4 regions of the Kitasatospora sp. MY 5-36 genome follow, and region 1 is predicted to be linked to each of the others. Evidence: riboswitches for the same ligand, from Rfam matches in the RefSeq annotation. Region 1 holds a riboswitch; each other region holds the start of a gene.
The links. Region 1 has a riboswitch for cyclic di-AMP ahead of AE652_RS19320 (M23 family metallopeptidase). Riboswitches for the same ligand answer to the same signal wherever they lie in the genome.
Positions count from the first base shown of each region.

Region 1 (2,193 bases):
TACCCGCGGGTGGCGGTCTTCCGGCCCGGGGTGCGCAGCGCGGCGACCAGCCCGTCCACGTACGCGTCGAAGTCGGCGGGCCTGGCGCCGGGGAAGGCCATCCGGCGCAGGTAGAAGCCCCAGGCGGCCGGCCAGTGGACGAGGGCGGCGCCCATCAGGCCCATGGCGCCGCGCATCAGGGCGCCCTGCGGCGGGTTCTCGACGAAGGCGTTGAGCAGGACGATCCCGGCGACCCGCTCGGGGGCGTCCCCGGCGGCCTTGACGACGGTCGCCCCGGTGTACGAGTTCCCGGCGAGGACGGCGCGCTCGATGCCGAGGTGGTCGAGCAGGGCGAGGACGTCGCCGGCGAGGGCGGCCGGGCCGTAGTCGTCCCAGGTGATCGAGGATTCGCCGAAGCCCCGCAGGTCCATGGTGACGACCCGGTGGCCGGCGGCGACGAGCAGCGGGCGCAGGTGCCGGTACGCGGCCCGGCTGTCGAGCATGCCGGGGAGCAGGACGACCGGGGTGCCGTCGCCCTGCCGGGTGTCGTCGTAGGCGATCCGGCCGCCGGGGACGGTGAGGTACTGGGTGTTCGGGGTGATGGTGCCGTTCATGGGGTCCTCCTCGGGCCGCCGGTGCGGGGCATCGGCGGTGCTGCCGATAGCCATAAAGCTAAGGCTAATAGCCTTAGCCGTCAAGCGGTCGGGCGTCGGAGGCGTCGGAGGCGTCGGAGAAGAGGGGGAGGGGTGGTCAGACCCCTTCGACCTTGAATGGGTCGTGCTCGCTGAGCAGCTTCTCCAGCCGGGCCTGGTCCACCCGGGTGACCATGTCGTTGGACTCCTGCCGGTCCCGGATCACCTTCGCCAGAGTGAATGCGGAGCTGACCGTGAAGAGGAGGCCGAGTCCGAGGAAGGCCCGGGTCCACCCGCCGACCGGCAGGTAGACGATCCCCACGGCGAGGGCGGTGCCCGACAGGGCGAAGGACAGGACGGCCTGGAGGTAGTAGGCGGCCGTGGTGCGGGTCTGCATCGGTGCGCTCATGGCGTCAGGATGCTGCGGCCCGGCCGGGCCGCACATGAGTAGGCGTACTCAGATGGGGCCGTGCATGAGGGACCGTTCGTTGACGTCCGATCACCTGCTGCGGGGCTGTTCCGAACGGATGGCTTGGAATCAGAGCCTCCTAGGATTAACGTTTGATAACGCAGCGCGGTTGTCAACGCCGTACCCAGACGGCACCGTGCGCCGTCGCCTAATCCCACCGACCGGCCTCCGGGCAGGTCAGGGAGCCGGGGAACCACGTTCCTTGGGGTGAATCGGCGGGGCTCCGGCCCGGCCGTAGGAGACCTTCCTGCTCCGAACCCGTCAGCTAACCCGGTAGGCGCGAAGGAAGGAAAGGAGCGCGCCTCCGTGGCGTCGACGCACACCCCGGCACACCCGGCCGGCTTCGCAGCCGGTACCCAGCTCCTCGACCACCCCGGCCCGGACGGCCCCGAGGCCTTCGGCCCGGAGGACTTCGCCGCGGAGGCCGAGACCAACCGCCACCGGATGCCGCGTCAGACCCGCGGAACCTCCCCGCTGCTCGGCGTCACCGCCGTCGCCGCCACCCTGGGTGCCACCGGCTTCACCTCGGCGACCCCGGCCGCCGCCCCCGCCATCGAGGCCCCGGACGAGACGGCGGTCGCCCTCTCCGCCGACCCCGGCCTCGCGCTCGCCGCCCGCATCCAGAACCAGGCCGACAGCCAGCGCACCGCCGCCGAGGAGACCGCCCGGCTCCAGGCCGCCCAGGAGGCGGAGGCCAAGGCCGCCGCCAAGGAGGCCGAGGCCAAGCGCGCCGCCGAGGAGGCCGAGCGGGCCAAGGCCGCCGCCCTCACCCTCCCGGTGACGGACTACCGGCTCTCCGCCCACTACGGCCAGAGCGCCCGCTACTGGGCCAACCTGCACACCGGCCTGGACTTCGCCGCCGACACCGGCACCCCGGTCCACGCGCTCGGCCAGGGCACCATCACCTCGGCCGGCTGGGCCGGCTCGTACGGCTACCGGATCGTCGAGACCCTGCCCGACGGCACCGAGATCTGGTACTGCCACCTCTCCGCGATCACCAAGGGCTCCGGCAAGGTCGCCGCCGGCCAGCAGATCGGCAAGGTCGGCGCGACCGGCAACGTCACCGGCCCGCACCTGCACATGGAGGTCCGCCCCGGCGGCGGCGCCCCGGTC
Region 1 is NZ_LFVW01000275.1:9,435-11,627, forward strand. It holds gene AE652_RS19310 (alpha/beta fold hydrolase) at 1-647, opposite strand, end outside; gene AE652_RS19315 (YiaA/YiaB family inner membrane protein) at 730-1,020, opposite strand; cyclic di-AMP (ydaO/yuaA leader) riboswitch at 1,216-1,374, shown strand; gene AE652_RS19320 (M23 family metallopeptidase) at 1,387-2,193, shown strand, end outside.

Region 2 (2,193 bases), on a different contig from region 1:
TGGCGGCGGCCTGGTCGGCGGCGACGCGCGGGACGGAGACGCCCGCGGCGCGCAGCGCGGCCTGGGTCAGACCGGAGCAGTCCCAGCCGCCGTTGCCGGTGCCGCCGTAGACGTACGCCTGACCGACCTTCGACTCGGCGAAGGAGACCGCGGCGGCCATGCTGCCGGTCGCGGCCGGCGCCTGGGTCTGGGTCTGCGTCTGGGCCTGGGGCTGCGGAGCGGGCTTGGTGGCGGGCTTCGCGGCCGGCTTGGTGGACGGCTTGGCGGCCGGGGCCTCGGGCTGCGCGGTCGGCTGGGCGTTCACGGCACCGCCGTTCGCGGACTGGCCGGACTTCTGCGAGCGGTCGAACCAGGTGAAGTCCGAGCCGGAGGTGCCGGCGGAGGACTGGCCGGCCCGGGCCTGGCCGTTGCCGCCGAAGGACAGCTGCTGGCCCGGGTAGATGGTGTCCGGGCCCTCGGTCAGGGTGCCGCGGTTGAGGTCGTACAGCCGCTGCCAGCCGCCCTGCACCTTGTGCTGGTCGGCGATCGCGGACAGCCAGTCGCCCTCGACGACGGTGTAGTCGCCGCCCTGGGCCTGCTGCTGGCGCTGCTGCACCCAGTCGCTCCGGTTGCCGGAGGCGGCGGAGTCGGTGGAGGCCTGCGCGTCGCCCTGGGCGGGCGCGGCGGGCTTCGCGGCGGGGGTCTGGGGCTGCGCGGGCTTGGCGCTGGGCTTCGCGGCCGGAGCGGCCGGAGCGGCCGGCTTGGCGCTCTGGGCGGGCGCGGCGGGCTTGGCGGCGGTCGAACCCGCCGAGGTGTCAACGGCGGCCGCGGCGCCGCCCTTGGTGAGCCCGGCCTGGACCGAGCAGACCGGCCAGGCGCCGGGGCCCTGGGAGGCGAGGACCTTCTCGGCGACGGCGATCTGCTGGTCCTTGGTGGCCAGGTCGGCGCGGGCCGCGTAGGCCGTGCCGCCGAAGGCGGACCAGGTGCTGGAGGTGAACTGGAGGCCGCCGTAGAAGCCGTTGCCGGTGTTGATGCTCCAGTTGCCGCCGCTCTCGCACTGGGCGACCTTGTCCCAGGTGGCGACGGAGGCGGCCGAGGCGGTGCCGGTGGTGAGGCAGGGGACGGTGAGGCCGACGCCCGCGACGCCGAGGGCGGCGATCACGCGACGGGTACGGCCGGACAGACGGGTGCCGTTGGTGGGCAGCATGAAGACGTGGTCCTCTCCCACGCCTGCGAGGTGAGCTGTCGGATTCGGGCTGGAGTTGCCCGGCCGTGCGGTGAGCACGGCTTCACCCCTAGCCCTGGACCGTTCCGGAGAGCGGTCCGGGGCGACTTACCTGTGGGTCCCCCGCTCCTGCCGTGGTGCGTTTTCGCGCTTCCAGGACATCCGACGGCAGGACTCGGCGTTGCGGATGACCGGGTTCGTGTGGTCACGAACGGGGAGCACGTTAATCAGACTTAAGTTCAAACTGCAAACCACTGTGATGTGCATCACGGTTTAGTGGAAACTGCCAAAATTGCCACTCGCCATGATCGTAAATGATCGTTTTCAGGCAATGCTGTTGTGGAAGCCGACAACTGGCTCCGCCTCAGGAGTGGCGTGACGGTGCGTCGAATCGCGGAGTGGCGCACTCCGGCGGGTGGGGGAGCGGTCGCGATCGGAGCATGTGAATCCACGCTCCCTATTTCCTTTCAAATAGCGCCAGAACGGACATTCCCCTTCATTGCCGGGTGACTCCCGTACGGGACGGACGGGGTGGGGGAAGTACGCGGAAGGGCCCGGAACGCGATCCGTTCCGGGCCCTTCGGTGCGCGCGAACCCGCGCGCGGTGTCCTTATCGTCCGCCAGGCCCCTCGGCGGCCGCGTGGGCGCCACGGGAGCCCTCCACGACCCCCTCGGCCTCGGCGGCGGCCGCCGCCTCCGCCTCGGCCCGCGCCAGGTCCTCCGGGGACGGCGTGGGCAGCGCGGCCAGGTAGGTGGAGGCGATCAGCTGGCCGACCGACGGGTAGGCGCCCAGCGGCGCGGCCGACGGGCAGCCGGTCTCCTCGGCGGCGGTGGCGAGCAGCTCGGAGTCCGCCTCCGGGCCGATCACCAGCGGGGCCAGCGCCGGGCGCTGCGAGCCGGTGTCCTTGAGGTGGTTGACGGCCGCGGCCACCGAGCCGGGCACGTCGAGCGCGGCGGCGACGACCGGCACGGCCAGCCGGGCGGCCAGC
Region 2 is NZ_LFVW01000101.1:15,093-17,285, reverse strand. It holds gene AE652_RS49170 (transglycosylase family protein) at 1-1,207, opposite strand, end outside; cyclic di-AMP (ydaO/yuaA leader) riboswitch at 1,194-1,364, opposite strand; gene AE652_RS08375 (hypothetical protein) at 1,815-2,193, opposite strand, start outside.
Region 2: it holds a riboswitch for cyclic di-AMP, as region 1 does, so the genes downstream of both, AE652_RS49170 (transglycosylase family protein) here and AE652_RS19320 (M23 family metallopeptidase) in region 1, are expected to answer to the same signal.

Region 3 (2,193 bases), on a different contig from region 1:
GCGTCGGTGTAGAAGATCAGCAGGTCGCCGGGCTGGGCCTTGGAGAGGTCCGTCCCGAGCCGGGTGCCGGCCGAGGCCTGCGCCTGCGAGGTGCGCGGCAGCGACACGCCGGCCTGGTTGTACGCCCAGACCATCAGACCGGAGCAGTCGAAGGAGCCCGGGCCGGTGGCGCCCCAGACGTACGGGCTGCCGATCTTGGAGGCGGCGGCGGACAGCGCGGCGGCACCGCGCGAGCTGCCGGGGGCCACGTTCACCGGAGCGGTGGTCGTGGGGGCCGAGAGGCTGCCGCGGCTGTTGTCGCGGGAGGCGCGGTCGGCCTGCTGCTGCTGGGCCTGGGCGGCGTCGGCCTTGGCCTTGGCCTCGGCGGCGGCCTTCTCCTCGGCCTGGCGCAGCGCCTGGCGGTCCTGCTCGGTCAGCGTGTTGAGCAGGTCCTGGGCCGCCTTCAGCTTGCCCTGGACCTCGTCCTTGGAGGCCTTCAGCTGCTGGGTGGTCGACTCCAGCTCGGCGAGCTTGCCCTGGGCCTCGTTGCGGTCCTGGTCGAGCTTGCGCTGCTGCTCCTGGAGCTCCTTCAGCTGACCCTTCTGGGTGCTGCCGGCCTGGTTCAGCGCGTCGGCCTGGCTGAGGAAGCTGTCCGGGCTGGAGGAGAACATCAGCTGGACGGTGGGGGATATCCCCCCGTTGCGGTACTGCTCGCCGGCGATCTCGGCGAGGCCGCCCTGGAGCTCGGTGACCTGGGCCTGCTGACGGGCCACCTGGTCCTGCAGGCCGGAGACCTGCTTCTCCAGGTCCTGCTGCTTGGCCTGGGCGGCGTTGTAGTTCTCGGTCGCGACCTCGGCCTGCTCGTTGAGCTGGTCGACCTGCCCCTTGACCTGTTCCTTGGTCGGCTGCGGGTCCGCGTGGGCACCCTGCGCGGAGAGGACGACGGCTGCGGCGGCGACGCCGGTCAGGATCGAGACCCGGGCGCGGCCGGCGGGCTTGGGACGACGATGGGACGCCACGAAGGCGGACTCCTTCTTCCTACGGCCGCCTACCGGGTGAGCTGACGGGTTCGGGCCGGAAGCATGCCCTACGACGCCTCACGGCCGTTCCACCGGCCGACCTGGCGCCGATTCACCCCGGAGGAACGTGGTTCCCCGGCTCCGCTCCGCAGCGCCCCCTACCACTGGGCTCCCCTGTCGGACAGTCGCTTCGACCTGTCCCGCTGCCTTGCGAACTCGACGGTAACCACCGCCGCCACCCTGGCTGGGCGATCGACAGTGCGGTGGTTCGGAGCATGACCCTAGTAACTGAACCGTGATCGGTTCAAATCCTTGTCAGAAAAAAGACAGAAGATTACCCAAGTTCCTTTGTGAAAATGACCGATGGTGACCATTGACGCACACAAGGCTGATCGGTTCTCACCATGTGGTCGTCGAAGGGCCGGAAACCCGAAACGCCACCCCGAACGGGGGTGGCGCTTTTCACAGGCCCCCGCGGGAGCCCCCCGGGCGTGTCGGTCCGTCAGACCCGGCGGATGGTGTTGATCGACATCGCGTCGGCCTTCATCACCTTCACCACGTCGCCGGTGTGCGGCGCGTGGACCACCATGCCGTTGCCGATGTACATCCCGACGTGGTGCATGTCGGGGCCGTAGATCACCAGGTCGCCCGGCTGGGCCTGGTCCAGCGAGGGGATCCGGGTGCCGTAGTGGCCCTGCTCCTGCGAGGTGCGCGGCAGCGAGACGCCCGCCTGCCCGTACGCCCAGACCATCAGGCCCGAGCAGTCGAAGGTGGTCGACCCGGTGGCGCCCCACACGTACGGCGAGCCCTGCTTGCTCATCGCCTTGGCCAGCGCCGTGGCCGCGTAGCCGCTGGCCGGCGGCAGGCTGCCGAGGTCGACCCGGTCGCTGCCGCGCGAGGCGCGGTCGTCCTGCGCCTGCTGGGCCCGCAGCGCGGCGCGGTCGGCGGAGCTCAGCGAGTTCAGCAGGTCCTGGGCGGCCTTCAGCTTGGTGTTGACGTCCGACTTGGCCTGGTTCAGGTCCTTGGTGGTGGTGTCCAGCGAGGCGAGCACGGCGGCCGCCTCGGTCTTCTCCTGGTCCAGCCGGCGCTGCTGGTCCAGCAGCCCCTTGAGCGCCTCGGCCTGACTGGTGCTGGCCTGCTGGACGGTGGAGGCCTTGTCCAGGTAGCCGGACGGGTCCGAGGAGAGCATCAGCTG
Region 3 is NZ_LFVW01000201.1:1,425-3,617, forward strand. It holds gene AE652_RS14805 (NlpC/P60 family protein) at 1-998, opposite strand, end outside; cyclic di-AMP (ydaO/yuaA leader) riboswitch at 1,009-1,162, opposite strand; gene AE652_RS14810 (C40 family peptidase) at 1,501-2,193, opposite strand, start outside.
Region 3: it holds a riboswitch for cyclic di-AMP, as region 1 does, so the genes downstream of both, AE652_RS14805 (NlpC/P60 family protein) here and AE652_RS19320 (M23 family metallopeptidase) in region 1, are expected to answer to the same signal.

Region 4 (2,193 bases), on a different contig from region 1:
GCTCTCCGGCACCGACCGGGTGGTGACCGCGATCACGGCGGCGGCGAGCGGCAGGTTCAGCAGGAAGATCCAGCGCCAGCCGGGGCCGTCCACCAGCCAGCCGCCGAGGAAGGGGCCGACCGCCGCCGACACCCCGCCGAGGCCGGACCAGAGCCCGACCGCCGCCGAGCGGTCGTCAGGGTGGAAGACGGCCTGGAGCATGGCGAGCGAACCGGGGGTGAGCAGTGCCCCGCCGATGCCCTGGACGGCGCGGGCGGCGATCAGCACGTGGATGTTCGGCGCGGCGGCGCAGGCCGCGGAGGCGACGGCGAACCAGACCACGCCGATCAGGAAGACCTTGCGCCGCCCGTAGCGGTCGCCGAGCGCGCCGCCGAGCAGGATCAGGCCCGCCAGGGTGAGCAGATAGGCGTTCAGGGTCCATTGCAGGGACGCGAGGGAGGCGCCGAGGTCGGCGCCGATCCGGGGCAGCGCGACGTTCACCACGGTGCCGTCCAGCATCGCCATGCTGGAGCCGAGCACCGTCGCCATTAGTACCCAGCGACCCTGCGCGGTGCCCAGGCGCAGGGTGCCGGCCTCGGAGGTGGCCACGGGCGAATCCTGCGCTGCCGAGGCGCACGTGACAAGGGTCACCGGTGGGTGTGTTGGCGGCTGGCGGTGCGTGAGCGGACGGGTGCGCGGCGTGGCCGATCTCGGCGCAGGGTCGTGGATCAGTGGCGGGCGGTGAATGGGTTGTGTACGCACCGTGGGCCCGGGCCTGCGGAGGGTCACTGGGACAGGGGGGATCGTTGCCGTTTCAAGAGATCGACATTGCTTCACCCGAACGGATGGGTTTTAGTTCAGCGACCGCCCGGCCAGTCCGGACGGATCCGCCGGGTGGAACGCCGAGTCCTGCCGCTGCCCGGTGGTTCGAAACGAACTCTGTACGGCAGGAGCGGGGGACCCACAGGTAAGTCGCCGGACCGGAGTTCGCGCCTCAGGGCGCGGGCGTCCAGGACCGGCTTGGGGTGAAGCCGCGCAAGCGGCCGGGCAACTCCAGCCCGAACCCGACAGCTCACCTCGCAGGCGTCGGAGAGGAAAATTCCATGCCTGCACAGGCTCGTCGTATCGCCCTGCCCCGCGCCGCCCGCATCGGCATCGCCACCGCCGTCACCGGTGTGTCCTTCGCCCTCCCGCTCGTCACCGCGATGAGCGCCCAGGCCCACACCCCGGCCGCTCCGGTCGCCGCCTCCACCGAGGCCAAGCAGGCCACGCAGGCCGCCGCTCCGGCCGCCCAGGCCACGCAGGAGAGCTACCGCGTCGTCAGCGGTGACACCCTGTCCAAGATCGCCGACGCCAAGAACGTCGAGGGCGGCTGGCACGCGCTGTACGAGCAGAACCGCTCGGTCGTCGGCGCCAACCCGAACCTGATCTTCCCGGGCCAGCAGCTCGCGCTGTCCGGCCACGCCGCCCCGGCCGCCGACGCCGCCCCGGCGAAGCCCGCCGCCCCGGCCAAGCCCGCCAAGCCGTCCGCTCCGGCGACCCAGGCCGCCAAGCCGCAGGCCCAGGTCCAGGTGCAGACCGAGGCCGCCAAGCCCTCCGCGCAGCTCGAGACCCAGCTCCAGGTCGCCGTTCCGGCCCAGGCCGTGACCGCCACTCCGGTCGCCGCCGCCACCTCCGGCTTCGTCGCCCCGCTGGCGAGCCCGCGGCTCGGCACCGCCTACGGCGTGGCCGGCTCGATGTGGGCCTCCGGCCACCACACCGGCCAGGACTTCGTCGCCTCCACCGGCACCCCGCTGCGCGCCGTCGCCAACGGTGTCGTGGTCAAGGCCGGCAACGGCGGCGCCTACGGCAACGAGGTCGAGATCAGGCTCGCCGACGGCCACTACGCCGAGTACGCGCACCTCTCCTCGATCGGCGTGAGGATCGGTCAGACCGTCACCGCCGGCCAGCAGATCGGCCTCTCCGGCGCCACCGGCAACGTGACCGGCCCGCACCTGCACTTCGAGATCCGCAACGGCTCGGAGTACGGCTCGGACATCAACCCGGTCGCCTACCTGCGCGCGCACGGCGTCGCGCTCTGACCCCGAGAGCTCCGGGGTACCAGGAACCACCGCCGCTGCGGGCGAACCGATCGCCCGGGATGGTCATGTCGGGTGACCGCTCGACCGGGTGATCGCCGCACGGCGGACATGGGCGCGGGACACGCCCAGGCCG
Region 4 is NZ_LFVW01000238.1:4,688-6,880, reverse strand. It holds gene AE652_RS17355 (MFS transporter) at 1-528, opposite strand, end outside; cyclic di-AMP (ydaO/yuaA leader) riboswitch at 880-1,080, shown strand; gene AE652_RS17350 (LysM peptidoglycan-binding domain-containing M23 family metallopeptidase) at 1,083-2,060, shown strand.
Region 4: it holds a riboswitch for cyclic di-AMP, as region 1 does, so the genes downstream of both, AE652_RS17350 (LysM peptidoglycan-binding domain-containing M23 family metallopeptidase) here and AE652_RS19320 (M23 family metallopeptidase) in region 1, are expected to answer to the same signal.